DNA from 2 places in the Colwellia sp. BRX9-1 genome. Region 1 is predicted to be linked to the other one. Evidence: riboswitches for the same ligand, from Rfam matches in the RefSeq annotation. Region 1 holds a riboswitch; the other holds the start of a gene.

Region 1 (15,376 bases):
ACAGCTCGCCCATAGGCACAATCCCATGCCCGACCTCATTACTAACAAAAATAAGCTTTTTTGATTGATAGGCGTTGGTATCGCTAATAAATAGCGTTATAAATTCGATAAACAGTGACTTTTGCTGGCGATAAAACTCGCTATCTTGATGGCATAAACAATTACTTAGCCAAAGTGTTAAGCAATCAACCAGCACACAATCACTGCTTTGTAATGCTTGTTGAAGTGCCTCAGCTAAATACAACGGCGATTCAAGCAGTTGCCAATGTTGAGGACGTTCGCCTTGATGCTGTAAAATACGTGCGCTCATTTCTGCATCATGGGCTTGCGCCGTAGCGAGATAACATATCGTTAGCCCTGCTGATTCAGCCTGTTTGGCAATATTTTCGGCGAGGCTCGACTTTCCTGAGCGTGCTCCGCCTAAAATTAGATGAAGTGTATTAGCATCACTAATTTTCATAGGCCTGCCTCCGTCAAAAATGTTGTCGCTGGAGATGCTAAGACCAGTAAAATAGTATAAACCGCCACTTCTAAAATTTGTTGCGCAGCTCCTAAACAATCACCAGTAAAACCACCTAATTGACGATTAAACCAAAATATTAATAAAAGACGCATTAGCCATAAGCCCGCTATTAGTACTAAACAATGCACGGCTGGTAATAAGCTAAACATCACCACCGCTGAGGTAATTAATAAGATTAACAAGCCTTTTAGAGATAAATGCTGCGCTAAAGGTTTAACCTTTGATTGTGCATCTTCGCTGACATAAGCCATGCTAAAGATTAAACTGGTACTGACGGCTCGGCTTAAGGTATGCGCTATAATCAATGCCACAAAAAGTGCTAATAAAGGATTGCTGCTATGGCTACTTAATAACACTAAACTCTGATATTTGATCATTAAAATGAAAAATAAGCTGGCTGCGCCATAAGTCCCTAAACGGCTATCTTTCATAATGTTTAGCTTTTGTTCAACGGTCCAACCACCACCAAAGCCATCCCAAACATCAGCCCAACCATCTTCGTGAAAAGCGCCGGTAAGCAATAAGCTCGCCGCCATAGAAATAAGTACCGCTAAAGAAATGGGTAAAAAGCTCGCCAACAACACTAAAATAGAGGCGGTGATCACACCAATAAACAAACCAATTAAGGCAAAATATCGGCTCGCTTGATGAAGCATTTCAGGTTTTACCACCTCAGGTAAACGCACCGGTATACGAGTAAAAAAACTTAAAGCAAGTAACAACAAATAGTATTGTTGTTGGCATTGTTGCCAGCGTGATTGCTTAGTCATTTAATCTTCAGCTTTGTTAGTGTTAGCACCAGTAACATCGGTCACTTGCGCCTGAGTAAAGCTTGCCATATCATTATAAAAAGCCACAGCCGCCTGAATTAATGGCAGTGCTAATGCAGCGCCTGTGCCTTCCCCTAAGCGTAAACCTAAATTTAATAGCGGCTTAACCTGCAAATGGCTAAGCATTTTTTGATGACCTTGCTCACCCGAGCAATGGGCAAAAATCATATAATCTTTAACATTTTTATTAATACTGATAGCGAGCATAGCGGCGGCAGTACAAATAAAACCGTCAACAACAACAAGCATTTCTTGTTCGGCCGCCGCTAACATAGCTGCGGTAATTTGTACGATTTCAAAACCACCTAAAGACGCTAAAATTTCTTTAGGGCTGTTGAGACTTCCTTGATGAAGCACTAATGCTTGCTCAATGACCTGTTGTTTGATTTTTACTATTTCATCACTAACGCCAGTACCTCGTCCAACACATTCGCTGGCTGGAATACCCATAACAGCCGCCATAATAGCGGCGGCAGAAGTAGTGTTACCAATTCCCATTTCACCAAAAGCGATTAAGTTACAGCCTTTTTCATGAACTGATTTGACCAAAGCAGTCGCTTTTTCAAAACCGAGTTCAACTTGCGCTAGACTCATCGCTGGTGCGATATTTAATGGTGCGGTGATATTGCCTAAACGTTGATTGATAACGCCTGAACAATTATCAATTGGCGATAAAATACCCGCATCTACCACACTTAACTGCCAACCAAGCTGCTTACAAAAGACATTAATCGCCGCGCCACCGCTGGCAAAATTAGCCACCATTTGTGAGGTCACTTCACTAGGTGCAATAGAAACACCTTGCGCTGCGACACCGTGATCACCGGCAAATATAAATAAACTAGGATGTTTAATACTCAATGATTGTTGGTCAGTATTTACTATTGATAACTGCACAGCGGCAATAATTTTAGCGGTATCTTCTAGTTGGCCTAATGCGCCGAGTGGTTTAGTTTTTCCATCGATAGTCGACTGGATCTGTTGATTAAACACATCAGTTACTTTTTTAATAGCAAAGTTCATCAATAGCTCCTTTAAGCTTTATTTTTGCGAAAGTACAACAAGGATAAAAAGAATAAGCTCCCCAAAGCAGAAGTGATAACACCTACGGGTAGCTCTTGGTTTTCTAGTACAACTCTCGATAATACATCCACCCAAATCATAAAAATACCACCGACTAAAGCGGTTAACATAATGCCAAAAACAGTGCCTTGAGAAACAAAAAATCGTACAATATGGGGTATCATCAAGCCAACAAAGCCTATACCGCCGCACAAAGAGACTAACGTTGCGGTGATCAGTGAACTCAGTACCAACATCACTAAGCGAAAGCGGTTAACATTAATACCTAAGGTTGTAGCACTTTCATCGCCTAACAACATTGCATTCAGTTGGCGTCGATACGCTAACATCATAATGACACAGCTAATAATAACGACCGCGGGAAACCATAAAATTGACCATTGCGCACGTGAAAAACTGCCCATAGTCCAAAATAATATCGCCGTAACCGCTTGTGGATCGGTATGATAAAGTAACAAGCTAGTAAACGAGCTGAACAAAAACGATAACGCTACGCCAGCCAATAGCATAGATTCAACTTGTTGACTTTGCCGACGACCAGAGATCATTAGCAACATTAGCATCGCCACTAAACTGCCCGCAAAAGCCGCGACAGGTGTTACAACAGAAATAGTGCTGCCCAATAAAACAATAGATATAACGACTCCTAAAGAAGCCCCTGAAGAAATACCAAAAAGATAAGGGTCAGCTAATGGATTTCGCGTTACCGTTTGTAAAATCAGCCCAGAAACCGCTAAGCCACAACCCGCTAAAAAAGCTAAAATGGCGCGCGGCATGCGTAACTCCCAAATAATACGCTCATAAAAAATCACCTCACTAGCGTCTTTATCTGCGGATAAACTAGCCAGTAGACTCGAAGTAACATCGCTAAAACTGATATCTGCCGCACCTAAAGATAACGACGCAATAAAGCTGATAACACCGAAAGCTAAGGTCAGAAAAATAATCCCCGAATGATTGACCTTAAACATGAGGTAACGCTCTACTTTCTGCCGTTTTTTCTTGAGTATCGTAGCCATAGAAATAAGAAATATGAGGAACCTTATGTTGTGGATGAAGAGAAACTTGCGCGCAGACACCAAATACATTTGATAACATTTCAGAGGTGATCACCGCTTGTGGTGACCCTTGCTTAACCAGTTTACCTTTATCTAACACCAGCAGTTGATCGCACATCGCACTGGCAAGGTTTAAATCATGAAAAGACGCAATAACCGTGATGCCTAGCGATTTAGCTAATTCAATAACCTGAATTTGATAGCGAACATCAAGATGACTGGTTGGCTCGTCCATAATAAGTAAGCTGGGCGTTTGCACGATAGCACGAGCTATAAGTGCGCGTTGTTTTTCTCCACCGGATAAATGTTCAAAATTTTGTAAGTTTTTATCCACTAAGCCAACCTGCTTAATAGCACGGTCTATCTTGAGTCGGTCGCTGGCTTGATCACGGGTAAATAGACCTTTGTGTGGCAGTAAACCCAGCGCAACAACGTCATGAACAGTTAAGTTAAAATGGGTGGGTGTTTCTTGTAAAACTACAGCGATATCTTGCGCATATTGATAGGCGTCATACTTTTTCCAAATATCTTTTTGATTAAATTCCACCAAACCAGAATCAGGTTTTACGTAACGATATAAGCAGCGAAGTAAGCTAGACTTTCCGGCACCATTAGGCCCTAAAATACCAGTAAAACTGCCTTTTTTAATGGTGAAAGAAATATCATCTAAAATAAGTTGGCTGTCGGCATGCCAAGAAAGATGCTGCACTGAAAGCAATGCGGTATTAGCGGTATTTATTGATGAGGATTGATCCTGGCTACTATTCAAAAATTGCTACTCACATACTATTGACACTTAAGGAGCATCAAACAGAGCACAATCAATCTCTTAGTATATGAAAACTCAAGAGTCGACAATACAATGTTCGAGTAAACCCGCTCGACTTTGTTGGTTTTGCCTGTCATTTTGATAGGCAAATGACTCTAAATTAATGGGTATCCTGACTTAAGCTTTATGGTTATTAAATACCACTAAAAGGCTTTTACAGTTGCGGGTACAGTTGCGGTTTTTCACCACATTCCCACATTAAAAATGAGTTATATAATTTTGTTTGGAGATTATCGTCTGCTCACTAAAAATAGCAAGGTTTAATTGCCAATAACACCGAATTCATTGACTTATCGAGGTAACTTATCACCACACTATTTTTGGCCAATCAACGCCACTATCATCAGTATAAATATTAACTTTAACTAGCCCCGCATAAGGAATATCAATATGACTCATGTGAACCGTGCCCGGCATAGGCAAATTAAGTACACGCGCAATTAAGTGTTTGATAACACCACCATGCGCAACCACCAAGGTATTTCCTTCGGGTGCGTCTGCAAGCCATTCTTGCCACCAAGTATCGACACGCTTGACAAAATCAGCCATAGCTTCACCATTAGGCACAGTATGCTGCCAAGGGTTTTGCCAAAAATCACCCAGTGAAGGCTGCACAGCACTGGCTTTTATCTGCCACAAGGCTTGATAGGTTTTTCCATCCCAATCACCAAAATTCATTTCTTTAAGGTTATCGCTTAATTGGAGATTAATGCTGTATTTTAATGAGTATGCTTTGGCAAACACCTGACAACGTTGCAAAGGTGAACTGATACAAAAGGATATCTCTGGTAATTTTTGGCTAACGTCCCACAGCTGTTGCAAGCCATTTTCAGAAAGTGCGACATCTGTTTTACCGGCTAAAATACCCGGTGTAGCAATTTCACCATGGCGTAATAAATATAAAGTCCGCTGTAGCAAAGCATTACCTCTTAATATATATAGTGTAAAAAAGCATAGCGTAACCTTAAATTCAATATTGCGTAAGTACTATGACAAATAGCCGTGCACTTATAAGCGACAGCATGCGCGTCAATGTTGTTCACTTTAGCAAAATGAGCACTTAACTACCTCGCCATTTAGCCTCACGTTTACGGAAAAAACGCACGTTTTAATCCCTCATTTCCATCATAATAGGACCCTAGATTTAAAGGTAAAATACCTGCTAATTCGTTTTGTTCTTTTGATACTGTTGAAAACCAAGGCGGTCCGGGGGCTTCTCTCTTAATGCTTTAATGTAATAGCAAAAAGTGCCTAAATTCATCTATAAAAAAGCCGCTCAGTTTATCTGAACGGCTTGGCTAATTTAAATATGTTTAACTTTACTATTTAATTAGAAACTATAACGAGCAGTCAGTGTAATTCTACGTGGAGCTTGGTAGTTTACGGGTGTCGTATAGTTAGGGTTAGGCAGTCTCGATGAAGCCGAGCCTACGTCACCTGTTTCATTGTATTCAGTGACTTCTTGAAAGTTAAAGGCATTTCTAACATTGACTTTCACGGTTAAGCCATCAACATATTCCGGCTTATACGTTAAACCTAGATCAACATTTTTAACCCATGGAGTACGGCCTTGATCGCCACGATTACCTAATACACCACCACAGTAAAACGATGAAGCACCGTAATTAGCTAAACCGCCAGCATCAACACCTAACTCATCTCTAAGTTCGTCAAGTGGGATAAAACCAACACAGTTTCTTGGACGACCAGATTGTAAACTGAAATTAACAGATACTGAAATCTCATCATTAACTTGGTATGCACCAAAAGCTTTAAAGGTGTGACGACGATCATTGGGTAAAGCACCATAGGCACCATGCTGAAATAATGCATTATCAATGTCTTGTGTTAAACCTGCATCCTCTTGCTCTAGAGTCGAGTTAACATAACCTTCTGAGTTACCTTCACTTTTAGCTAAAGTATAAGAGCCCTGCAAGAACCAACCGTCAGCAAAAGGCTTCTCGAAAGTGAATTCTAAAGCTTTATAAGTACGTTTGTATTTTTCTAGGCCGAAGTATTCTTCAGGAACACTTTCTACCTCGTAATTACCGTCATTGTTAAGATCCAGCGCAATAGAAAAATCATTACCTGGGTTCATCATCATACAGCCAGCCATTGATTTATAATCGAAATCATTATAACCATTCTCTGTTGCATAATCGATAAATGGCTGATGAGAACAGTAATCATCCATGCCATCTTTAACTTCACGGTAAATAGCCTTGGCACCTAAAATCCAGTCATCAACCTGCTGTTGATAGCCAAGAATAAATTCATCTTGATGCATAGGTTTTAAGTTTGTTGCCGCTACGGTTCTTGAATCAGGCGCTTTCTCATCACCGTTAGAGTTTCTTGTACCAATAGCGTCGCCCACTTTATCAGGAGCAGCAGTGATTGGATTTTCATCAGCACTGTCTACATAAAAGTACTCTTCATAGCTCCATTCAGTACCTGCAGCACGAATATTTGTATTAGCCGCGATTGGCATAAAGTAACGCCCGGCAGTACCGAAAAGTTTTTTGTTACCATCGCCATCCATATCCCAAGAGAAGCCCAAACGCGGCGCCAATTCACTGTCAGATTTAACAAATGAATCGCCATCACCGTTGCGGTTTTCAAAGCCTTCTGAACGCAAACCTAAGTATACCATCCACTCATCAGTAACTTGCCAAGTGTCTTCTATATAAAATGCTGTGTTTTCAACTTCATAAGAAGCAGAACCCGTATTACTTTCTCTATGGCGAATATATTCTTCACCTGCTGTTACAAAAGCACCATTAACACTTTGTCCGCCTGCTCCGTCAACATCTTGAGCTACATGCCAGCGCCAGTATTCGCCACCTGTAAAGGTAGTGCCACGTTTAGTCGAGGTAAATTTCTCTTGGTCATAACCGACACGAAGTGTATGTTCACCTAGAATCCATTCTGCGCCTAAACGTAAAGAGTCGCGTTCATCAGTATCAGAAGCGATCCCAGCTTCAGGCACAGTACTTTGGCCTTGAGCAATACCCCAACAACCAATGCTTTGTGAACTTGAAGGTGTTTCACGGCGATCGAATACTAACTCACATTCAGCGCCAGGGCCGATATCAGGGTTACGCGTTTCTAGTTCATTGGTCATGTTGCCCCAAAGAACACTTACTGAGAAATCATCAGTTAAAAATCCGGTATAGTTAACGATAGTAACATCACCACCTTTGGTGATCTCATAAGGGTCAGCAGCTTCACCATGAGTCCCAGTGTAATACATACCTTCAGGGTTACTGTATGAGGTAAATTCTTGTGTTTCTTCATTATCGATGTAAGTCATCTCTAATAAATGGTCGTCTGAGATATTCCAATCAAGCTTTAACAAGTACATTGGTGAGTCGTCTTTCATTGTCTCACTTGTTTGTTTGCCAAAGGTATTGCTTTCATCATCTTGGCCTTCAAATAAGCCAAAAAAGAATAGTTTATCTTCAACAATAGCGCCTGATGCATAGGCATTATAGGATAAAGAGTCAAATTCATTAGCTGAGCGGAATGAAGAATAACGGTTAGAGTATTCTAAATCAGGATCGCGAGAAGTAACATCTTTGCCATCTTCTCTAAAACTTGCTGGCGTAGATTCAATTGAGCCACCAAATTTCCATTCATTTGAACCACGTTTAGTTACTAAACTAACAACGCCACCTAATGAACGACCGTATTCTGCGCCATAACCACCAGTGCGAACTTGTTGCTGTGAAACAGCATCATAAGGAAGGTCAGCAAAAGAGGTGAAGTTACGAATATTAGTAACATCGAAACCATTAATAAAATAACCATTTTCAGCAATTGACGAACCACCAAAAGAGGCAGTATTACCATTTCCTAAACCAGAATCACCTGCTGTTGCTCCAGGAGCTAACAAAGCAACTGATGTCAAATCTCTTGCTACCGGTAATAAGTCTATTTGCTCAGCAGTAAAGACTGAAGTCGATTCTACCGATGTGGTATCGATACTAACTAAAGAATTACCCACAATAGAGATAATTTCAGAAACTTCTGTAAAATCAACATTACTGCCCTTACCAATAGCGACTAAGATGTTTCGAGTATCTACACCATTGTCGACAGTATATTTGCCTGTCGGCAACTTAGAAAAGTTAAAACGGCCATCTTCACCAACAACAACAACGCGTTTAAAACCTGTCGCTGGGTTCTTAATTGTTACACTTTTACCCTGAATGGCTTTACCGTAAATAGAGCCACTAACATTATCGGCAAAAGTCATCGGAGACGCAGCTAAACATGCCCCAACTGCGATAGCAGCTAACGAGCGATTAAAGCTTCGCTTTATATTTGAATTTTTCATTATTATGTTTATCTCCAGTATTTAATAATTATTATTTGAACAAACCAAAAATGTTACAAAAAAGTAACACTTTATTGCATTCTTACCCAAACAAAGTGACTTTACAAGCATAGTACGAAAAAAGCTGTAGAAAGTACTCAGCAGAATACTCTGATACTGTTGGCATTAGGATAACTTTGATTACCGCTATACAATTTTATTAGCATCTAGATTAAAAAGTTAAAATTCACCTTTATTAACAACAAGCTAATAAATATTTAGACGTAGTTGTTTAATAAAAATAATAAATTTTTATTAAACAACTGAAAAAATACCACATAAAAATCAACTTCAACGATTGTAAAAGCAATGAAATTATGGATATTAGAGTTAAAACCCCACTAAACTTCACACTTAAAAATAACATCCTCGTACTTTTAACAAAAAAATAACAATTAGGTAAAATCCGATAAAAAGACAAAATATAAAACTAGTGTAAAGTGTGAAATCAAATCACATGCTTTCAATAAGTCAATTATCTCTTAAACAGAGTTGAGTGTAATTTAGAAAGTAGACATTGATAAACAGAAATAGGGCATTGATTGACGAACGTCATTCAATGCCCTATTCTTTAAATATCAAAGATTTAAATTATTAATATATTCAATTAATAATTTTGGAAAAAAACAACATAAAATATTAAGTGATTTCCTAATAAAGCTTACAAACTGGTTTCAAATCTCTCCCCATTTCGCTTCACGTTTATCAAAAAAAGCACAAACACCTTCCTCACATTCCTCTGAAAGCATCGCTGCAACCATGCTTGCGCCAGCATGAGCAAAAGCAGTTTCAATTGGCATTTCTAGTTGCTGATAAAAGGCTTCTTTACCCGCTTTTATACCGATGGCAGATTTACTGGCAATTTTTTGTGCCAGCTTTTCTGTTTCTTCCAATAGAAAATCAGTAGGTACTGCACGATTAATTAAACCAAAACGTACCGCGTCTGCTGCTGAAAAAAGATCGCCTGTTAACGCTAATTCCATAGCATGTTTGCGGTGAATATTTCTTCCAATGCCTACCAAAGGTGTACTACAAAAAGTACCGATATTAACGCCAGGGGTACAAAACTTAGCATTTTCACTGGCAATCGCTAAGTCACACATTGACACTAACTGACATCCAGCTGCTGTTGCAGTGGCTTGCACACAAGCAATAATTGCTTTGGGTGATTTTACTAATGACATCATCATGTCTGCACAACTATTTAAAACGTCGTTAACACGCTGTTCGCGCGTTAACGGGTCATCTAACGTTCTACCACTCATTTCTTTTAAGTCATGACCTGCCGAAAATACTTTACCAGAGCCGGTGATCACAATAACTTTTACTTCACGGTCATTGTTCGCTAAGGTTATTGACGATTTCAGTGCCGAGATCATGGCTGAAGAAAGTGGATTTCTTGCTTCAGGTCTATTTAATGTTAGCCATAGCACTCGACCTGACATCCGAGATAAAACATAGGGCTGTGCTGAGTTACTCATCACTTTACCACCATAGTTGCGGGCATTTTTACAGCGATCACCGTCCCTTTTGCACAAGTAACCCCCTTAGCTGAGACAGTAACTTCTACGATTATTTTTCGTTCTTTTACTTCAACAAATGTGCCTATTAGTTCAAGTTCAACCGCCTGAGGCGTTGGCGCTAGATAATTAATATTCAGCGCAGCAGTAACAAAACGTAGCGCAGGAGAGCTGCCCATTTCTCGATCTTCACACTGATACGCCATGGCAGAGGCACTTCCTGTGCCGTGACAATCAATTAATGACGCAATTAGACCACCATAAACAAAACCAGGGATCGCTGTGTGGTAAGGCTCAGGGGTAAAATGAGCAATTGTTTTCTCACCAGACCAATAACTTTTTAACTGATGCCCCTCGGGGTTATTGGTGCCACAACCATAACAATGACTTAAATCGTCTGGGTAACACGCTTGAAATGCTTTGCTGTTCATATTTATTCCTTAAATTAAGAGAGCGTTCTCAAATCATCAATAACTTTGCCATCATCTTTTAATTGCTTTAGTGGTAATAATTCCACATTACCTGATAATTTGGTAATAGACTTTAGGCTTAACGAAATAGCTAATACCAGCGCGGCTTCTTGCTCAATCGAATAGTTTTCATGGTTAATTTCACATTGTAAAAGCATACTGTCATTAAAGTTTTCACTGGTGATCAACAAACGAACCTTAGCAATTTCAGTATGGGCTTGGCGTACTCGTTCAATTTGAATAGGATGTACAAACATCCCTTTTATTTTAGCGGTTTGATCAGCACGACCTAACCAGCCTTTAATACGTTTATTGGTGCGACCACAGGCACTTACTCCTACTTTTATGGCTGATAAATCACCGGTTGCAAAACGAATTAGTGGGTAATCTTTATTAAAATTAGTGATGACCACTTCACCTACTTCACCATCAGGCAAGGGCTCTGTTGTGCCCGGCCTGACAATCTCAACAATAATATCTTCAGCAATAATTAACCCATCAGACTGCGCACTTTCATAAGCAATTAAACCCACATCTGCTGAGGCATAGGCTTGCAAAGTTTCAACCCCTCGTGCTTGTAATTCACCTCGCAAGCCCTCGGGTAAAGCCTCACCCGTTACTAAAGCTTTAGAGATACTAGAGATGTCTCTATTTTGTTGTTGAGCTTTATCTAATAATATTTTCAAGAATGAGGGTGTGCCGCAATAGCCTGAGGGCTTTAAATTTTCAATTATCTCAAGTTGCTGTTCCGTTTGTCCTGGCCCCGCGGGTATAACAGCACAACCACAAGCTTTCGCGCCCGAGTCCATAATAAAACCGCCCGGCGTAAGATGATAAGACAAGCAATTTTGTATACGGTCTCCTGCGCGAAAACCAGCCGCATAAAAGGCACGACCCATTCGCCACCAATCATTACCATCACCTTCTGGGTCGTTTATCGGCCCTGGTGATTGAAAAATTCGCCCAATATTAGCTGACTTAGCATCTAGACCCGCAAAAATAGGTTGTGCTTGTTGCAAAGCAATTAAGTCTGATTTATGCATTATCGGCAATGAAGCAAGTAAAGCTCTAGAGCTTATTTTTTCAAGGGTAATATCAGCCAGCTTATCTTGGTAATACGGGCATTGGCTTTGAGCAAACAGAAGTTGCGCGGGTAATTGCCCAAATAATGTGTTTTCTCGCTGCAGTTCACTTTGGTGTTCTTTGTCATCATAGAAGCTATTCATATCGTTGTTCATTCCTTAATATTATTTGCGGGTCTTATTATTGAAAAAATCACAACCAACGTTTACGACGCTTATAAGACTTAAGATTCTTAAAGCTTTTGCGGTTTTCATTACCACCGCCTAAGTAGAATTCTTTTACATCTTCATTATTTAGCAATTGATCTTGCGTGCCATCAAGCACTATTTTTCCTGACTCCATAATGTAGCCATAGTCTGCTGCTTTGATCGCGTAATTGGCATTTTGCTCAACCAGCAGCATAGTAATACCTTGGTCACGATTGATTTTTCCAATAATATCGAACACTTCTTTCACTAAAAGTGGTGACAAGCCCATGGAAGGTTCATCAAGACAGATCATTTTAGGGCGCGCCATTAATGCTCGACCTATCGCTAACATTTGTTGCTCTCCTCCTGACAAATAACCTGCTAATCCGGTACGTTCTTTTAAGCGAGGAAAATAGTTATAGACCATTTCGATATCTTGATTAATTTTTTTGTCATTGCGGGTATATGCGCCTAATTTTAGGTTTTCAAGTGACGTCATATCTTCAATAATACGTCGGCCTTCCATTACCTGAAATAGACCACTGCGCACTACGTCTTCAGCATTTTTACTGTCAATACGCTCCCCCATAAAGGTAATGTCGCCGCGAGTAACTTCACCTTTTTCACTTTTCAACAAACCTGAAATCGCTTTTAAAGTGGTCGATTTACCAGCACCATTTGGCCCCAATAAAGTGACGACATCCCCCTCAGGAACATCTAACGAAACTCCGCGTAAAACTTGAATGACGTCATCGTAAACAACTTCAATATTATTCACTGACAATAGCGGTTTAGCTGTTGCTATTTTAACTGCAGGTTGTGACATAAATACTCCGTAAAACTTCATAAAGACAGACGCTTAATTATTTCCTGCCTTTATGAGGCTAAAATAAATAAAAACTAATGAAAATTAGTAACCTAACCAATCATCACGACGATCTAAAGTAACCGACGTCACTTTTTCAATTTTTATATCACCGTCGTTATAATTACCTTTATAGATGTTTACTTGGTTAACGCCTCGGTGGTCTTCATTAGTCCAGTTAGCGGCTAAACAAACGCCCTCTAAACCTTTTGGAACCCAGTCAGTATTTGCGTACATACCCTTTTTAATATTTTCGCCGGTAATGCCGCCATTGTCTTTCGCCCACTCCATCGCTTCTTTCATAAAGTAAGCAGAGCAAACACCGCGCATATAGTGATGTGAACGTGATTCATTTCCTGATTCATCAGACATTTTTGAAATTTCGCGTACTAATTTCATACCTGGGACGTCGTCTGTCCAAAAAGGTGTCATGGTGGGGAAGATATAATCTTTAATACCTGGTCCTGCCGCTTGGAAAACTTGTTTATCGCCTCCCCAGATATTCGACATAAATTGAATATCTGTGCCTATGGTATTACATGATTTAATCAAGGATTGAACTGACCCCCCTAAGTTACCTATGTAACCATAATTAGATTCTGAGCTTTTTAAACTCAGACACTGTGCTTTAAAGTCACCGGGCTTCATTGAAACAACAACCGGTGGTTGCACATCAAAACCGAGCTCTATCGCATATTCTGCACAAGCGGCTTTGGGTGCATTAGGGTAAGGGTGATTAGCACCAATATGGGTAAATTTAGGTTTGCCTGAGCTACCTTTTGTTTTCCAATCTTGTGCTGCCCATTGCACTAATCCCCGACAAGCGTCTGAGTATGAGGCGCCATAGAAAAAATTATAAGGTGCTGGTTTTTTAGTCTCTGGGTTTTTGCCTGTTGGGTCAGTTAAATGCCCAGAGTAGGAAGCTGAAAAAACAGGGACTTTGTCTTTAGCAACAAAAGAAATTAACGCTTCGGTGTCAGCAGTACCCCAACCTTGCATCGCGACCATTTGTTTACGTGACTTCCACTTTTTATAATTAGAAATGGCTTGTGGCACTTTATAAGCATAATCAACAGTTTCAAATTCAAGCTTGGTCCCTTTTATGCCGCCATGCTCATTAATATAGGCTAATGAATCACGTACGCCGTCAGCATATACTTTACCTACAAAAGCGGTTGGTCCAGACATATCAGCCAAATGCCCCACAAATACTGAATCTTCTGACATTGCTTGTCCACTTGATCCTAATACCGCACACGTAATAATTGAACGCACTAATAGTTTTTTCTGCATGGTAATAATCCTTTTGTAATGTGATTGGCTAATACAATTACTGTAGTTGCCATTATTATTTTTTAGTTTATTGAGCCAGCAAGTAAATCTCACTGGCTTTTTATTCTCCCTGATACTTAAGCTTTAATAAGCAAAAGGGTAAAATTTCCAGTAATTTTTAATTTGAGCCCAGCGATGCGCTAAACCTTCAGGCTCGAAGATTAAGAACAAGATAATCACTAAACCAATGGCCATTTCTTTAATGAAAGCTAAACCATCAATCACCATAGGAATATTTCCCCAAGTGGTTTCTTTCATCATGCCAACCCCACCAGCAAGAAATTCAGGTAATAACACCATAAAAATCACCCCCATCATGGTGCCTTTCACTGAACCTAAGCCGCCGATAATAATCATCGCTAAAAATTGAATGGAAAGAAAAATAGTGAAGCCTTCAGCCGACACATAACCTAAATAGTGCGCATATAACGCACCACCAATACCCGCATAAAAAGACGATATACCAAATGACAACAAACGATATTTATTTAATTTAACGCCCATTATTTCAGCTGATAAATAATGGTCGCGTACCGCAACAAAAGCTCGACCATCTCGACTTCTTATTAAATTACAGCCCCAAATAAACATAAAGACAAAAGCAAATAAAGCGATGTAGTAAAAGCTTTGGTCTGTATCAAAAGCGTAACCAAATAAATTAACAGGCTCTGCCATTGAACCTGAAGACCCTCCAGAAAACCAATCAGCTCGAGCAAAGAAATCTTGAAGAATAAACTGAGCAGACAGCGTTGCTATCGCAAGATATAAACCTTTAATTCTTGCTGCAGGCATACCAAACATCATGCCCACAGCCATCGTTAAAAACCCAGCTAAAGGTATACAGAGAAACACGGGGATCTCCATTGACATATTTAGCCAGGCTGATGCAAATGCACCAAAACCAAAGAACGCACCATGGCCTAAAGATATTTGCCCGGTATAACCAACCAAAATATTTAGTCCGAGTGCTGCAATGCCTAAGTACGACATTTGAATCAGTAAACTTAGAATATAACCATCAAAAAATAGCGGTACTGTAATTAAAAACGCGACAGCGATAATTGCCATAATTCTAATGTTTTTTGTTTCGAAAATAGTATTATCTTGTTTATAACTAGTGCGAAAATCTCCGCACGGGCGCATCGTTAAACTCGACATAATTTACTCCTTAAACTGGTTTGCTAAATGAGTGTTCTATTTAACTGCTAGCAACAACTCAT
Region 2 (15,376 bases), on a different contig from region 1:
CCCATGTACGAGAACTACAGGTGGTTTGTTTTCGAAGCCTTGATACCACTCAAGTAAGCCTTGTTGGTCAGCATGTGCAGAGAATCCGCCAATGGTGTGAATATTTGCTTTAACTTGTACCTTTTCTCCCCACAACTTTATGTGTTCACAGCCATCAACAAGCGATCGACCTAATGTTCCTCTAGCTTGAAAGCCAACAATAAGCACATGAGCATTCTCACGCCAAATATTATGTTTGAAATGGTGTTTAATTCGCCCCCCTGTACACATGCCGCTACCCGCTATAATAATGGCGCCTGAAGATATTTGATTTATTTTCATCGAATATTCAGTTGTTTCTGACATGTGCAAGTTAGGTAAATTAAATATCCCATCATCTTGTAGTTGGACATCAACTGCTTTCTTATCGTAAACTTCGCGGTGCTTGGCATAAACATTAGTAGCTTTTATTCCCATAGGACTATCGAGAAAAATTTGCCAATCGCCTAATTGCCACTCCTCAAAATGTTGCTTAAATTCATAAAGTAACTCTTGTGTTCTGCCAACGGTAAAAGCAGGAATTAATATGTTTCCTTTACTACTTTTAGCATTAGCAATAATATTACCCATTTCTTGCCAAGTATCCTGCCAACTACGATGTAATCTGTCACCATATGTACTTTCCATAATGACCAAGTCAGCATGTTTAATCGTGAACGGATCACGTAAAATAGGGGCGTTTTTATGGCCTAAATCGCCACTAAAGACAATCTTTTTACTAACGCCGTTTTCAGTGAGTGCTAATTCAACAATAGCCGAACCAATAATATGACCCGCATCTCTAAGGGTTAGTTTAACGCCTTGGCATACTTCTAACTCGGCATCATAGGTAAGTCCTTTAAAATACTGACAGGTTGTCTCCGCTTCTGCTCTCGTATAAAGGGGGTCTACTAATGCTAAACCTTTACGCTCACGTTTTTTATTTTCCCAGCGGGCTTCCTTTTCGTGAATATAGCCTGAGTCTAGGAGCATAATTTTACATAAATCTACCGTGGTATTATGAGTATAGATACAACCATGAAAACCTTCTTTTATGAGCATGGGTAATCGACCTGTGTGGTCAAGGTGTGCGTGACTGACAATCACCGCATCTAGCTCACTAACATCAAAAGGGAAGGGGTCGTGATTGTGTTTTTCATGCTCATGAGAGCCCTGAAACATCCCACATTCAATAAGTATATTTTTGTTGTTTACTTGCACCAAATAGCAAGAACCCGTGACTTCACGAGTGGCACCGAAAAATTTAATATTCATTTTAGCTCCCATAAGGATTAGTGTGGATAATACTGATATCTGGTTTGTTGATAAGGTTTTAATGTGTAATTTGGCTGTAAAAAGGACACCAAATCAATAAGCTCGGTCACGGTCATAACATCGTTAAAGACCTTCATCTTTGATTTTCCTTCAGGTGTTCTTACCTTAGGCGAATGCGGGTTGGAGAATTTATGAGATGGATTAATTATTGAAGTAACTAATTCAGCGTAAGTTATGATTTTAGTTTTCTCACCTCCAAGGGAAACAGAGATATCTTGTTGTTTTACAATACTGGAGTCCTCAACACCTTTTAGTGTGTGGCACGCTAAACATTGGTACTTTAAGAAAACTGTTTTACCTGTTTCAATATTACCTTTAGGCAGGCTAAATCCTCGTGGGGAATCAACCCCTTTATCACAACTGAATAGCGTTAATGACAAAACGATAAGTAAAGTGAATAGAATGTATTTCATTGTTATTCCTTAATTACTTTTTTAAGTTGAATTAATTAAAGCGCTGATCAAAACCATGAGTAAAGTCTCAATAGTATTAGAATTTTTTCTTGCTTATTGATATCTACAAATTGTATAGATAAGCATTTTTCTGGTGATATCAAAGACTCTGCTGGGATAGCAGTACAAGTTAAAAAGCAGATGATTCCAAAAAAATTACACATAGCGCTTTCCACTATTAGGTTGATTTTTAGTCTAGTTGTTCTTACTTGAGGATTCTATTTTTTCTTGGAAGGACGTTGATATAGATCAATGATGTAGACGTTAATGAAAAACTAACAGCTTATGAATAAAGTAGGTAAATAACTTTGTCTATCCGATAACACTGAATAAATCATTCAGTGCGCAGCGCTTTTATGGGGGCTAATTTAGCGGCACTTTTTGCCGGGTGAATGCCAGCTAACAAACCAATAAGGGCAGAAAAGCTTAACGAACCTTTAATACATAAATATTAAGGTCAACTGATAGCGCAGGCTGTGTGAAAACTATTTTGAACTTGCGTAATTTGGAAATATCAACGACAAAAGGCTCTGTAGATTTAAATCTGTAGTAAGTTTGGTGTCAAACTACCTTTGAATTTACATAGCGTTGCATAAAAATTGTAAGCTGAGTGTTTTTACACAGCCTGAGCGAACAGTCAACCTAAAGAAAAACCAAAAGCTAACTTCTGCAATACTTATCAAAGTAAGCTTTAATTATTAGATGATGAACGACCGCTGTGGTGGCTAAGCGGACTACTTATTAAAATTAAGATAGGTCGTCTTTGTAGTAAAAGTGATCTGAAGAGATCAATCTCAAACATTATGCGTGTAACACATGAAAGCTCGATTTTAGGTTGTCATTTCGCCATGCTGATACTGAAATAAATTCAGCATGACGTAGTTGGTATCAGCATGACGTAGTTGGTATCAACACGGCTGAGTTATTACCAATCAATACCTTTTTGTGCTTTTATATTATTATCAAAAGCATGTTTAATCGATTGCACTTCACTAACCGTATCAGCTAATTCTAAGAGTGAACGATGTGCGCCACGGCCTGTGGCTATTACATGTTGCATAGGCGGGCGATTAGCGATGGCGTCTAATACTTCATCAAGATCAAGGTATTTAAACGACAGCATGTAAGTCAGTTCATCAAGTAGCACAACATCAATGGTTTCGTCAGCTAATAGTTTCTTTGCTTCTTTCCAAACAAGTTGAGCAGCGGCAATATCGGTTGATTTATCTTGTGTATTCCAAGTAAACCCTGTTGCCATCACGTGAAAAGGTACGCCGAGCTTTTCTAGGACATTTCTTTCGCCACAAGCCCAAGTGCCCTTTATAAATTGAATGGCTGCTGCGTTTAGACCGTGTCCTACTGCGCGAGTTAGCGTGCCAAATCCTGATGTTGACTTACCCTTACCGTTACCTGTAATTACAATTAATATACCGCGTTCATCAGTGGCAGCATCAACTCTTGCATCAACTTTATCTTTTACTTTTTGCATGCGTGCTTGGTGTTTTTCACTTTTTTGTGTTTCGTCAACCATGAGTATTCCTATTGATAATTATAGTCATTTTAAAGAGGAGAAAAGGCAAGGCTAACGTTAAGGGGGTCCCTTAAAAAATAGCAATTTACCGTGTATTCCCGCACGATTTTATTGATGTTAATGGTGGTGATTTTATTGTGGATAGGTATGCTGACTCATTGGCAACTCTTAAGTCACTACAATTTACAGTTGCGGGAACAGTCAAGGTTTCTCACCTTATTCCCTAAACACGTTTACGTTGCATTAGTTTACGAGATTTTTAATTATTTACAATATCTAGCGGCATTAAACACCATTGATTTTATGTTTTTGATAAATAGAATCTAAGGCAAGGAATTTTCAGTAATAAAAATGCCAACAATAGTTGTTGGCATTTTAGTGTTTTCTAATAATAACGTTATTTAACTAAGCCATTGGCTTACCAAATTTTTACACGTTTCTCAGGGGCGATATACATAGCATCACCTTCTTTAACGTTAAACGCTTTGTAGAATTCAGGCATGTTAGATAAAGAGCCTAATGCACGGAACTCACCAGGTGAATGAGGGTCAGTTGCTACTTGATTACGTAATGATTTCTCAACCTTTTTTCCACGCCATACTTGAGCAAAGCCCATGAAGAAACGTTGATCGCCAGTTAGTCCGTCAATTACCGGTGCTTCTTTACCATTTAATGAAGCAATATAAGCTTTATACGCGATAGTTACCCCTGATAAATCACCAATATTCTCGCCCAGTGTTAAAGAACCGTTTACATTTAAGTCTTCAAATACTGAATAGCCATCGTATTGTTTTACCAAGTCATCGGTGCGAACTTTAAAGGCCGCTAAATCTGCTTCAGTCCACCAGTTACGCATGTTACCGTCGCCATCATACTTACTCCCTTGGTCGTCAAATCCGTGACCCATTTCATGACCGATAACCGCGCCAATACCGCCATAGTTAACCGCATCGTCAGCAGCTAAGTTGAAAAATGGTGGTTGTAATATGGCTGCAGGGAAAACAATTTCATTCTTAGTTGGATTGTAATAAGCATTAACAGTTTGCGGCGTCATGCCCCATTCTTGCTTATCAATTGGACCACCTAACTTAGCGACTTCTTTTTGATGAGAAACACTACCAGAACGCATTTTATTGCCCACTAAGTCATCACCTTTAATAACAAGTGCGGAGTAATCTTCCCACTTATTTGGGTAACCAATTTTAGGATCAAAGCTTGCTAGTTTTACATGGGCAGCTTTTTTAGTTGAATCAGACATCCACTCTAGTTCATCAATACTTGCACCATATGCTCCGCGTAAGTTTTCAACAAGTTGTGTCATTCGGGTTTTAGCTTCGGGCTTAAAGTGACGGCTCACATAAACTTTACCAATAACCTCACCTAAATTGCTGTTAACTACGCCAACACCACGCTTCCACATTGGACGTTGTTCTTTTTGTCCTCTTAACTGCTGAGAATAAAAGTCAAAGTTTTCATTATCTAAGTCAGCGGTTAAAGAACCAGCAAAGTTACTTAAGGTATGGAAAGTTAAGTAAGTTTGCCAATCAGCTAATGAGGTTGCTGCAAATATTTCGCCAAAACCTTTAACAAATGAAGGTTGGTTAATAATGATGTCTTTTTGGGCTGATACGCCTTGAGCAGCAAGGTAAGCATTCCAGTTAAATGCATCAGTAACTGTGTTTAAGTCAGCGACATCGAATTTATTGTAAGTTTTACTGCTGTCACGAGTTTCAACTTTTGTCCAATGAAAACCTGCTAATTTAGTTTCAATTGCCATGACCGTTTGCGCAGCAGCTTTACCGTTCTTCAAACCAGCTAAGTTGAACATATTTTCAATATGAGCAACATAACCTTTACGTAATGCGGCAAAACGTTCGGTTTCATCAAAGTAGTAATCTCTGTCGGGTAAGCCTAAACCTGTTTGCCAAATATGAGTGGCATAGCGAGTTGAGTCTTTACCGTCAACGCTGATATAAAACGCTAATGGGCTACCTACACCATTTTTTTGATTTTCACCAAAAAATGTCGCAAGTTCATTCTTGTCTTTTAAACCATTGATGCTATCAAATAATGGTTGGATAGGAGCCATACCTGCAGTATTACGTGCATCCATGTTCATATATGAACGGAATAAGTCAGCTACTTTTTGCTCGTCGCTGCCCATTTTTAAATTTTCTGTTGCTGCTAATTCTTCAATGATTACTTTTACATTGTCATCAGCTTCGTCACGTAAGTCATAAAAGGCACCAATTGACGTTTTATCTCCAGGGATTTCATTAGCGTTCAACCAAGCACCGTTTACATAACGATAAAAGTTGTCTTGTGGACGAACGGATAAGTCCATTGTTGCTTTGTCGATACCTGAAGCTAATGCAGTTTTTTGCATGATAGGCATTTCTTGCTTAGTTGTCTCAGTGCTTTCTGGATTGTCGTTGCAAGCGGCAAGCAACAATAACGAAGAACAGACTGCACCTGTTATTATTTTTTTCATGGTAATCTCATTATTATTAAGTAAAGAATATGGTTATAAAATGGTAAACGCATTGATACTAAAGGGTTACAGGGCTTTTTACTAGATTTGGACATGAATTTTTACATAATGTATCAGCAGTGCCGTATTTTATTTTGTACATTAAGCCTGATGATTTTTTTATTTTTTTATTTAACTAACTGAAAATAATCGTAATATTTTTAACTTTGATTTTTATCAATATTAATTGTTGGCTTTATTGCTGCCAAATAAAACATTGACTGTGCTATGCTGTGGCTACTTAACTAGAGTAATAGTTCTCTTACTGAATAACATAAGATGAAGTTTAATTAATGTTTCAACCCGTCAGTTTTTTCATTGGGCTACGCTATAGTCGTAGCCGTAAAAGTTCTGGATTTGTATCCTTTATCACTTTTTTCTCCATTGTCGGTATCGTCCTGGGTGTCGCATCATTGATCACCGTTGTTTCCGTTATGGACGGTTTAGAAGGTGAACAAAAACGGAGAATATTGGGTCTAGTTCCCCATATTGTCGTCGCCAATCAACCTCAGCAAAACAAAAACAATGCTTTACCTACATGGCAAATCCTACGTGAACAATTATTACTTACGCCTAAAGTTAAAAAAGTTACTCCTTTGTTGGAAAGTGAAGCACTCATACAAGCTAATTCTGGCGCATTACGCGGTGTACTCATTCAAGGAATCATGCCTGAATTCGAGCAGCACAATATTGTTAACAACTCTATGGTATCAGGACATTTAGATAATCTATCGACACAGAGCTTTGCCATTGTTATCGGACAGTCGTTAGCAAGGCAACTTGATGTCGATTTGGGTGATAAAATACGTCTAACACTGCCTAATAAAACCGTCTTTACCCCAATGGGGAGAATTCCGGTGCAACGCACTTTTACCATCGCTGGTATTTTTAGTGTTGGCTCACAAGTTGATGAAGGACTGGTTTATATTCACAGTAAAGATGGCGCAAAACTTCATCGACAAAGAGGTGATGGCGTTGAAAAACTTCGTTTGTATCTTGATGATGCTTTTGCTGCTGAGCATGTGGTCAAACGTTTAAAACAACAATATCCACAGTATGATTTTACTACATGGCGCGATACTCAAGGCGCTTTATTTTCTGCTGTGCGCATGGAGAAAAATATGATGTGGTTGATGTTGAGCTTAATTATTGCCGTTGCCGCGTTTAATATTGTTTCTGCTTTAGTGATGGTTGTTATCGAAAAAAAGGGTGAAATTAGTATTTTACAAACACTTGGGCTAGATCGTCTTGGCGTGGTAAAAATATTTATTACTCAAGGTTTAGTTAATGGTTTTTGGGGCGTCACTATCGGTACTGTGGTTGGCGCCATACTAACCTTAAATTTAAACACTATATTTACCCTTCTCGGTGTTAATTTATTGGGAGCAGGGCAGTCTTTGCCCGTCGAACTATCAGTGAACAATGTGTTTAGTATTGTTTTATCAGCGTTAGCGATGAGTTTTATTGCTACATTATATCCCGCTTATCAGGCTTCTTTAACAGAGCCTGCCGAGGTTTTACGAAATGAGTAAAGGTTTACTTTGTCAGCAATTATCAAAGTCATATTATCAAGGTAGCATTGAAACCAAAGTCTTAGACGGGCTTGATTTGTCAGTAGATGCGGGTGAACTTGTTGCTATAGTGGGCAGCTCTGGTTGTGGTAAAAGTACTTTTTTACATATAGCTGGAGCACTAGATTCTCCGTCTTCAGGGCAGGTCTTTATTAGCGGTGTTGATATCCACCAGTTATCTGACAAGCAACGTGCTAAATTTCGCAATAAACATATTGGTTTTATTTATCAATTCCATCATTTAATGATGGAGTTTTCAGCACAAGAAAACGTGGCAATGCCTTTACTGATTCGCGGGAATTCACCTAAATCGGCCCTAGCTGCCGCACAAGAAATGCTCACACAGGTTGGGTTAAGTCACCGCTTTGAGCACCGGCCCTCCGCGCTTTCTGGTGGTGAGCGTCAACGTGTCGCTATTGCTCGGGCATTAGTGACTAAACCTTCATTAATATTAGCTGATGAACCAACAGGTAATTTAGACTTTGATACCGCAGAGCAAATATATCAGTTATTACGTGACCTTAATAAAACGGTAAACACCAGTTTTGTTATTGTTACCCATGACTTAATACTTGCTGCCAGAATGGATCGTCAACTACGTTTATCGCACGGCCGGTTAGCGCCCCTTGAAAGTTAAGGCTTTTAAATGACCAAATCATTAAGTTTATTTTTAGGTTTACGTTATGTGCGTAGCCGAAACGGTAATGGCTTCTCTTCGTTTATTTCAGCATCTTCCACTATCGGTATTGCGCTTGGTGTAATGGTATTGATTATAGTGCTCTCAGCAATGAACGGTTTCGAACGAGCATTAGCGCAACATTTGCTGTCGGTTATTCCTCACGGTGAGCTAATTGCTATTAATACGCCGATAGATAACTGGCAAAAACACGTGGCGAAAGCACAACAACATCCACAAGTGATAGCCGCTGCACCTGTGATAAAACTTACCGGTATGATGCAACATGGCAGTGAACTCAAAGCCGTTGCTGTGCGTGGTGTCGATGTAAAGTTAGAACAGCAAGTTTCTACCATTGCCGATTATATGATTGCTGGCAGCTGGCAAGCGATCGTTGATAATGAAAATACCGAAAACCCTACGGTTGGTGTTGTTATCGGTTCGGGAGTTGCAAAAAAATTACAACTTGAATTAGGCGACTCACTACAATTGTTACTATCGAGTGTTATTGCCCAAAAAAGTAACCAGCAAGCGAGTGCTAAATTTCCGGTGCCGGTTAAGCACCAAGTAAAAGTTGTTGGCATTTTTAAATTTGGCGGTACGATTGACGAAAACTCTGTATATCTTTCACTTGAGCATGCCGAAAAAATGGTTAATCTCGCGAAGGGGCAAGTTCAGGGAATTCGCATAAAAGTAGCTGATGTTTTTCAAGCGCCCCAGGTAACACGTGATGTTGCTTATAGCTTTGATGATACTTATGTTGCCATTTATGATTGGACACGAAGTCACGGCCATATTTTTAATGATATACAACTTGTACGATTAGTGATGTTTATTGTCTTAATATTAGTCATAGCGGTAGCAAGTTTTAATATTGTTTCAACGCTTATTATGGCAGTCAATGAGAAAAAAGGTGATATCGCTATTTTAAAAACTATGGGAGCACCGGCGAGCGTTATAATGATGACCTTTATGTTTCAAGGACTGGTTAATGGAGTCGTGGGTTGTCTAGTGGGGACAGTGTTAGGTATTGTTATCTCATTAAATTTAACTGATATTGTTACTGCAGTAGAAACACTTCTTAACGTAAAAGTGTTATCAGGTGATATCTATTTTATCGACTTTCTTCCCACTCACTTAAGCCAAGCTGACGTTGTAATTACTGTTTGTACTGCTTTACTGATGAGTCTACTGGCGACTATTTACCCCGCATGGCAAGCAACTAAAGTTGAGCCAGCGCAGGTGTTAGGACAAATGTAGCGGGTTTCACTTTTATATTATTAACCGATAATTTTTATCACCAACGCGAGACTAGAGCAGATTTTTACTTTCTACTTTTACGTTTATTCCATTGTTTGATAACAGAATATCGCCATAGACCATGTATGGCAAAATAACCTATTAGCGAGAAAAGTACCGCTAGCACGCCACAGCCAAGTAAAAATGCTGGTCCAATAGTTGATAAACTATCAACCAGCCATTGCCAATTCGCTTCAAATACAAATTCTTTTTCAGATCGGCCTAGTAGCCAGATGCCAACCATATAACAGCCATAAAAAATTGCGGGTATTGTGAGCGGATTAGTTATCCAAACGAGTGCAACAGAAAGTGGCAAATTCGAATGTACTATAATAGCAACACCAGCAGCTAAAACCATTTGAAAAGGTACCGGGATAAAGGCAAAAAATAAACCTACGGCAAAAGCTTTTGCGACAGAATTACGGTTTAAATGCCATAAGTTGGGGTTATGCAATGACGCACCAAAAATTTTTAAATGTTTATTATTTTTTATGGTGTTGTGATCCGGCATATAACGCTTGAAGAGTTTTTTAGGCATATACTTACTTATATTATCTAGGCTTTATTTATCGATTAGACAGATACGGAAATTAATCACTATGGAACGGTGGCTATTTACATTTTTTATCGGTGCTATTTTGTCACTATTCTTACCGATAGTACCAGACATTTCGCAAGTTTATATTTGTTTTTGTTTTGCTGTCATTTTTTGTCTCATCAAAAGGTTACGGAGTTATAGTGGGCTCTTTTTTGGCTGTGCTTGGTTACTCTATGCTGGCTTCGTTTATCAAAATATATGGCAAGTTAATAGCCTAATTACAGATGATTTTTTCGGTACAACCTTAACGGTAAGAGGTGTGGTTGCTAATATTCCAAAGTCATTAACGCGTAAAACAAACAAGGATGAAAGGGTTAAACAAGTATCACGTTTTAATTTTGTTGTTGAAGAAGTCAATCAACAAAAACTTCAATCAAAGATAAATATTCGTCTGCGTTGGGATCATAAGTCTGTTAAACCGGATCACTTAAAAAAAGTTACTAAGATTAACCAAGGCCAGAAATGGCAACTTACGGTGCGAGTAAAACCTGCCCATGGTTTTGCAAATATTGGCGGTTTTAGCTATCAAACATGGTTAAGACAAAAGGAACTCCATGCTACTGGCTATGTAAAACATTCAGCAAAAAATAAATTAATAGCAGCGCAGCCTAGTTATCGTCAACAATTGTACCTGCAACTCAATGCATTAATAGACTCATTGACTTTAACAAACGAGCTGCACCATTTTATTTTTGCTCTTACCTTTGGCGAGCGTGGCAAAATTACGGCTGAGCAATGGCAAGTTTTACAAGCAACAGGAACACAGCATTTAATGGCTATTTCTGGCTTACACTTAGGCTTAATTGCCAGTGGTGCTTTTGGATTCATGTTGATGTTTTTTCGCTATAGTCCGTTTTACTTACTGTTAACTCAAAAAGGCAAGTTATGGTTGGTAAAAAAGAACAGCCGTATCGTGGCTTTCGCTTTTAGTAGCTTAGTCGCACTATTTTATGCTTATCTGGCCGGCTTTTCTTTACCCACATTACGTGCCTTGATCATGATGCAAATATTTATTTGCGCTAAGCTCGTGGGGGTTAAATTAACAATAATACGTTGGTTATTACTGAGTATCGTTTGCATTATATTAATATCACCCTTTAGTCTATTTAGTGTCAGTTTTTGGCTAAGCGTTTATGCGGTATCACTGATATTATTGGTTATCTGGCGATGTCGAAAGTTACTGTTAACATCGGGTGATGGTCAAGTTGACAAAATAAAAGCCTGGCTCCACTCTCTAATTATTATCCAGCTAGGCTTAACATTATTTATGTTGCCCGTGGCGGCTTTATTGAATCATCAACTGCCTCTTTCTGCATTACTTGCTAATATTATTGCCGTGCCTTGGATGAGCTTTACCGCTATTCCGTTATGTTTATTGGCTGTGGTTGCTATGCCTTTGAGTGAAACGCTGGCTATGTTTTTTCTTGAGTTATCGTTAATATCATTAACGTTTATTTGGCAGTGGCTAAGTTACTTATCGAGCCAACAATGGCTGTTTATCGACGTTAGCCATCAGACATTAATGATTATTTTGATAATCAGCGGTTTATGCTTCATCAGTTATTTTTTAGCCTTACCCAAAAAAGTACTGGCTGTTGCGCTATTACTGACTTTTTTATTGAGTTATATGTTTTTTAATGACCAACAAAAAAATGATGATTGGCAAGTAAATGTCCTTGATGTTGGGCAAGGGTTAGCGGTTGTTATTGAAAGGCATGGGCAGGCTATTTTATACGATACTGGGGCAAGTTACCCCAGTGGATTTAACTTGGCAGAAAGTGTGGTTTTTCCTTATTTACAGTATCAAGGTTTGACCACTCTTGACTATTTACTGTTAAGTCATGCAGATAACGACCATGCTGGTGGCTTGGCTTTTATCGATAAAAAAATGGCGCTAAATAAAATTATCGTTAAGCACATCAAATATAATCAACCGGTAGAAGATGTTGGCAGGTATAGTTTTGTTAACATGTACAGTTGTAAACAAGGCGATGATTTTTCTTGGCAAGGTCTCACTTTTTCTGTGTTGTGGCCGGTGGTTCTTGAAGATAAAGAAAATGATAATTCGTGCGTGATCCATATTTCTGATGGTAAATATAAGGTGCTATTAACGGGTGATATTCCTCATAAAGTTGAAAAAATACTGGTCGCTAATACTGAAATCGCTAATACTGAAATCGCTAATCAGTTAAAAGCTGATGTTATTGTTGCGCCGCACCATGGCTCTAAAACCTCATCAAGTACGCGTTTTATTAAAGCGGTTTCACCCGAGGCCGTTATCTTTAGTGCGGGTTTTATGAATCGATGGAAGATGCCTAATAAAGCGGTACTTAAACGTTATCATCAGCTTAATGTAACGCCGTATGCAACTGCTGAGCATGGAATGATCCGCATAAACATTACCGAACAAGCCCTTGAAATTCAATCTTATCGTCTGCATATCAATCCATATTGGTTTGCTAATTAACGTTGTAAATATTATTAGTTGGTTGCAACTAAGAAATAACGCTAAAATGGCTTGGATATGAATAATTAATCGCGAAGTCACAGAGAGACTGAATGTTAGCAAGTAAAAGCAAAGTAGCCGCACAAGCCACAACGTGGCAAAATTTTAAACGCTTAATGAGTTATGCCAAACCTTACAAAGCAGGGTTTGTCATCGCTATATTAGGGATGCTTGGCTATGCCGGTATCGACACTTTATTTTTCTCGCAGTTACAGCCATTAATCGATGATGGTTTAACTGATGCTAATCCTAACTTTATGAAGTGGGCCCCACTTTTTGTTATTGTTTGTTTTATTATCCGAGGTATCTGCCATTTTTTTGGTAATTACTGTTTAGCTTGGGTGGGTAATAATGTAGTTACCGATTTAAGACAAAATTTATTCGAACACATTATGGCGCTACCGGTGACTTTTCATGATAAAGAGTCTACTGGAACGTTAATCTCTAAACTGACCTTTGATACCGAGCAAGTTCTTAATGCAACCAGTAAAGCGTTGCTTACCTTAGTACAACAAGGTGCTATGGTGATTGGCTTTCTCGCGGTTATGTTTTACAACAGTTGGCAGTTATCAGCAATATTCCTCCTTATAACTCCTATCATCGCTATTATTGTTACTGTGGTTTCGAAACGTTTTCGCCAAGTTAGTAAAAAAATTCAAAATGCGATGGGAGAAGTCACTTCTGCTGCCGAGCAGACCTTTAACGCTCATAAGGTTGTCTTAACCTTTGGCGGACAAGAACGTGAATTCGAACGTTTTGGTCAGATAAATAAACATAATCGCCAACAGCGCATGAAAATGGTGGCCACAAAATCTTTCAGCGTACCCTTGATACAAATTATCGCTTCTTTTGCGTTAGCGTTTGTACTTTACGTTGCCAATTTAGAAAGTATGAAAGCAAGCTTAACGCCAGGGATTTTCATAACGGTGATTACTTGTATGACTATGCTACTGAGACCTTTAAAGTTATTAACTACGGTTAACAGTGACTTTCAAAATGGTATGGCGGCTTGTGTCAGTATTTTTGCAGTGCTTGACCAAGAAAATGAAAAAGACACGGGCCAACAATCACTTGAGAAAGCCAAAGGAACACTTGCTTTTGAACAAGTTGATTTTTCTTATACTAACGACGAAAAATTAGCGCTTACTCAACTAAGCTTTACCGCGAATGCTGGAGAAACAGTAGCTTTGGTTGGTCGCTCGGGGAGTGGTAAATCAACCGCCAGTGCAATTTTACTGCGCTTCTATGATGCAACAGCGGGTAAAGTATTAATTGATGGAAAAGACATTACCTCATACAAGTTGAAAGACTTACGTGCTCAGTTTGCTTATGTTTCTCAGCAAGTGGTGTTATTTAATGACTCTATCGCTAATAATATTGCCTATGGTAAACCCAACGCCAGTCGTGACGAAGTTTTAGCTGCGGCTAAAAGTGCTCATGTGCTTGAGTTTGCAGAAAACATGGTTGACGGGATAGATACTAATATTGGTGATAATGGTGCTTTACTTTCTGGTGGACAACGCCAACGTGTTGCTATCGCTCGAGCATTATTGTGTGATGCACCTTTTTTAATTCTTGATGAAGCAACCAGTGCATTAGATACCGAGTCAGAACGTCATATTCAAGATGCTTTGCAAGTTTTACAAAAAGATCGTACCTGTATTGTTATTGCTCATCGCTTGTCTACCATTGAAAATGCCGATAAAATTATTGTTATGGAACAAGGGAAAATTCTTGAACAGGGCGATCATCAAACGTTATTAGCAAAAGAAGGTGCTTATGCAAAATTACACAACTTTCAATTTAGCGAATAAAATGACGGTTGAGATTTTGCTATGCGCTTAATTGAAAAGGTTTGGTTTTTTCAACACCCAGCAAAATGGCTGCTCGTGCCGTTCTTGTTACCGTTAACCGTTATTTTTTGGTTGCTATCCGCGTTACGACGAAAATGCTATCAACTGTATTTTTTTAAATCTTTTGGTATCGACATCCCTGTTGTGGTGGTGGGTAATATTGGTATTGGTGGTAACGGAAAAACACCGGTGGTTTTGTACTTAATTAAGCAATGCTTAGCACAAAACATGAAAGTTGGCGTTATTAGTCGAGGTTATGGCGGACAAGCACCGCACTATCCCTATTTACTCAATGCAAGCAGTAGCGCAGCTGAAACAGGCGATGAGCCTTTATTAATTTATCAACGCCATGGTATTCCTGTTGTGGTTGGCGGCGATCGAGTGGCGAGTGCCAGGTTGTTAATGCAGCAAGGCTGCGACGTTATTATTGCTGATGATGGTTTACAACACTATCGCTTAGAACGAGATTTTGAGCTTATTGTTATTGACGGTAAACGCGTGTTTGGAAATGGCTTGTTATTACCCGCAGGGCCATTACGTGAAGGTTTATGGCGTTTAAAAACAGTCGACGCGCTTATCTTTAATGGCGCAACGCCAACCGATAATAAAGTCTATCCAGTCGGTATACCACAAATAACAATGACTTTAATGGCAAAAATGGTGGTCAATGTTAAAACCAAGCAGGAACTATCATTAACTGATTTTTATCAACAGTTTAATGATAACGAAAGTAACACTAAGTGTATCAATGCTATCGCCGGTATTGGTGACCCTAGCCGTTTTTTTAAAACCTTAGTTGATAGTGGTTTTAGTCTTGAAGCATCGGTAGGTTTCAAAGATCATCAGCATTATAATGAAGCACAATTTGTCAGTTTTTCTGACGATATTCCACTTTTGATGACAGAAAAAGACGCGGTAAAATGTACGTCTTTTGCTAAAAATAACTGGTGGTATTTACCGGTTGATGCCCATATTGAAAATAAACAAATAACGCCATTTTTAGATGC

Evidence for each region. A riboswitch is a leader RNA that binds a small molecule or an ion and turns the genes downstream of it on or off. The one in region 1 is predicted to bind cobalamin.
Region 2: linked by a shared signal. The riboswitch ahead of cobO (cob(I)yrinic acid a,c-diamide adenosyltransferase) and the one ahead of H4J76_RS06225 (ABC transporter ATP-binding protein) in region 1 are both predicted to bind cobalamin.

What each region holds. Positions count from the first base shown of each region.
Region 1 is NZ_JACGVM010000004.1:134,357-149,732, forward strand. Features, by position in the region: gene cobU (bifunctional adenosylcobinamide kinase/adenosylcobinamide-phosphate guanylyltransferase) at 1-460, opposite strand, end outside; gene H4J76_RS06210 (adenosylcobinamide-GDP ribazoletransferase) at 457-1,293, opposite strand; gene cobT (nicotinate-nucleotide--dimethylbenzimidazole phosphoribosyltransferase) at 1,294-2,376, opposite strand; gene H4J76_RS06220 (iron ABC transporter permease) at 2,388-3,407, opposite strand; gene H4J76_RS06225 (ABC transporter ATP-binding protein) at 3,400-4,263, opposite strand; cobalamin riboswitch at 4,408-4,557, opposite strand; gene H4J76_RS06230 (histidine phosphatase family protein) at 4,630-5,241, opposite strand; gene H4J76_RS06235 (TonB-dependent receptor) at 5,654-8,659, opposite strand; gene H4J76_RS06240 (enoyl-CoA hydratase) at 9,373-10,179, opposite strand; gene H4J76_RS06245 (PaaI family thioesterase) at 10,179-10,649, opposite strand; gene H4J76_RS06250 (phenylacetate--CoA ligase family protein) at 10,664-11,914, opposite strand; gene H4J76_RS06255 (ABC transporter ATP-binding protein) at 11,964-12,785, opposite strand; gene H4J76_RS06260 (ABC transporter substrate-binding protein) at 12,870-14,117, opposite strand; gene H4J76_RS06265 (branched-chain amino acid ABC transporter permease) at 14,241-15,314, opposite strand.
Region 2 is NZ_JACGVM010000007.1:278-15,653, forward strand. Features, by position in the region: gene H4J76_RS08530 (MBL fold metallo-hydrolase RNA specificity domain-containing protein) at 1-1,293, opposite strand, end outside; gene H4J76_RS08535 (c-type cytochrome) at 1,311-1,766, opposite strand; gene cobO (cob(I)yrinic acid a,c-diamide adenosyltransferase) at 2,731-3,336, opposite strand; cobalamin riboswitch at 3,459-3,603, opposite strand; gene H4J76_RS08545 (M13 family metallopeptidase) at 3,755-5,827, opposite strand; gene H4J76_RS08550 (lipoprotein-releasing ABC transporter permease subunit) at 6,160-7,398, shown strand; gene lolD (lipoprotein-releasing ABC transporter ATP-binding protein LolD) at 7,391-8,074, shown strand; gene lolE (lipoprotein-releasing ABC transporter permease subunit LolE) at 8,084-9,373, shown strand; gene H4J76_RS08565 (DUF2062 domain-containing protein) at 9,438-9,950, opposite strand; gene H4J76_RS08570 (DNA internalization-related competence protein ComEC/Rec2) at 10,012-12,477, shown strand; gene msbA (lipid A export permease/ATP-binding protein MsbA) at 12,570-14,330, shown strand; gene lpxK (tetraacyldisaccharide 4'-kinase) at 14,352-15,376, shown strand, end outside.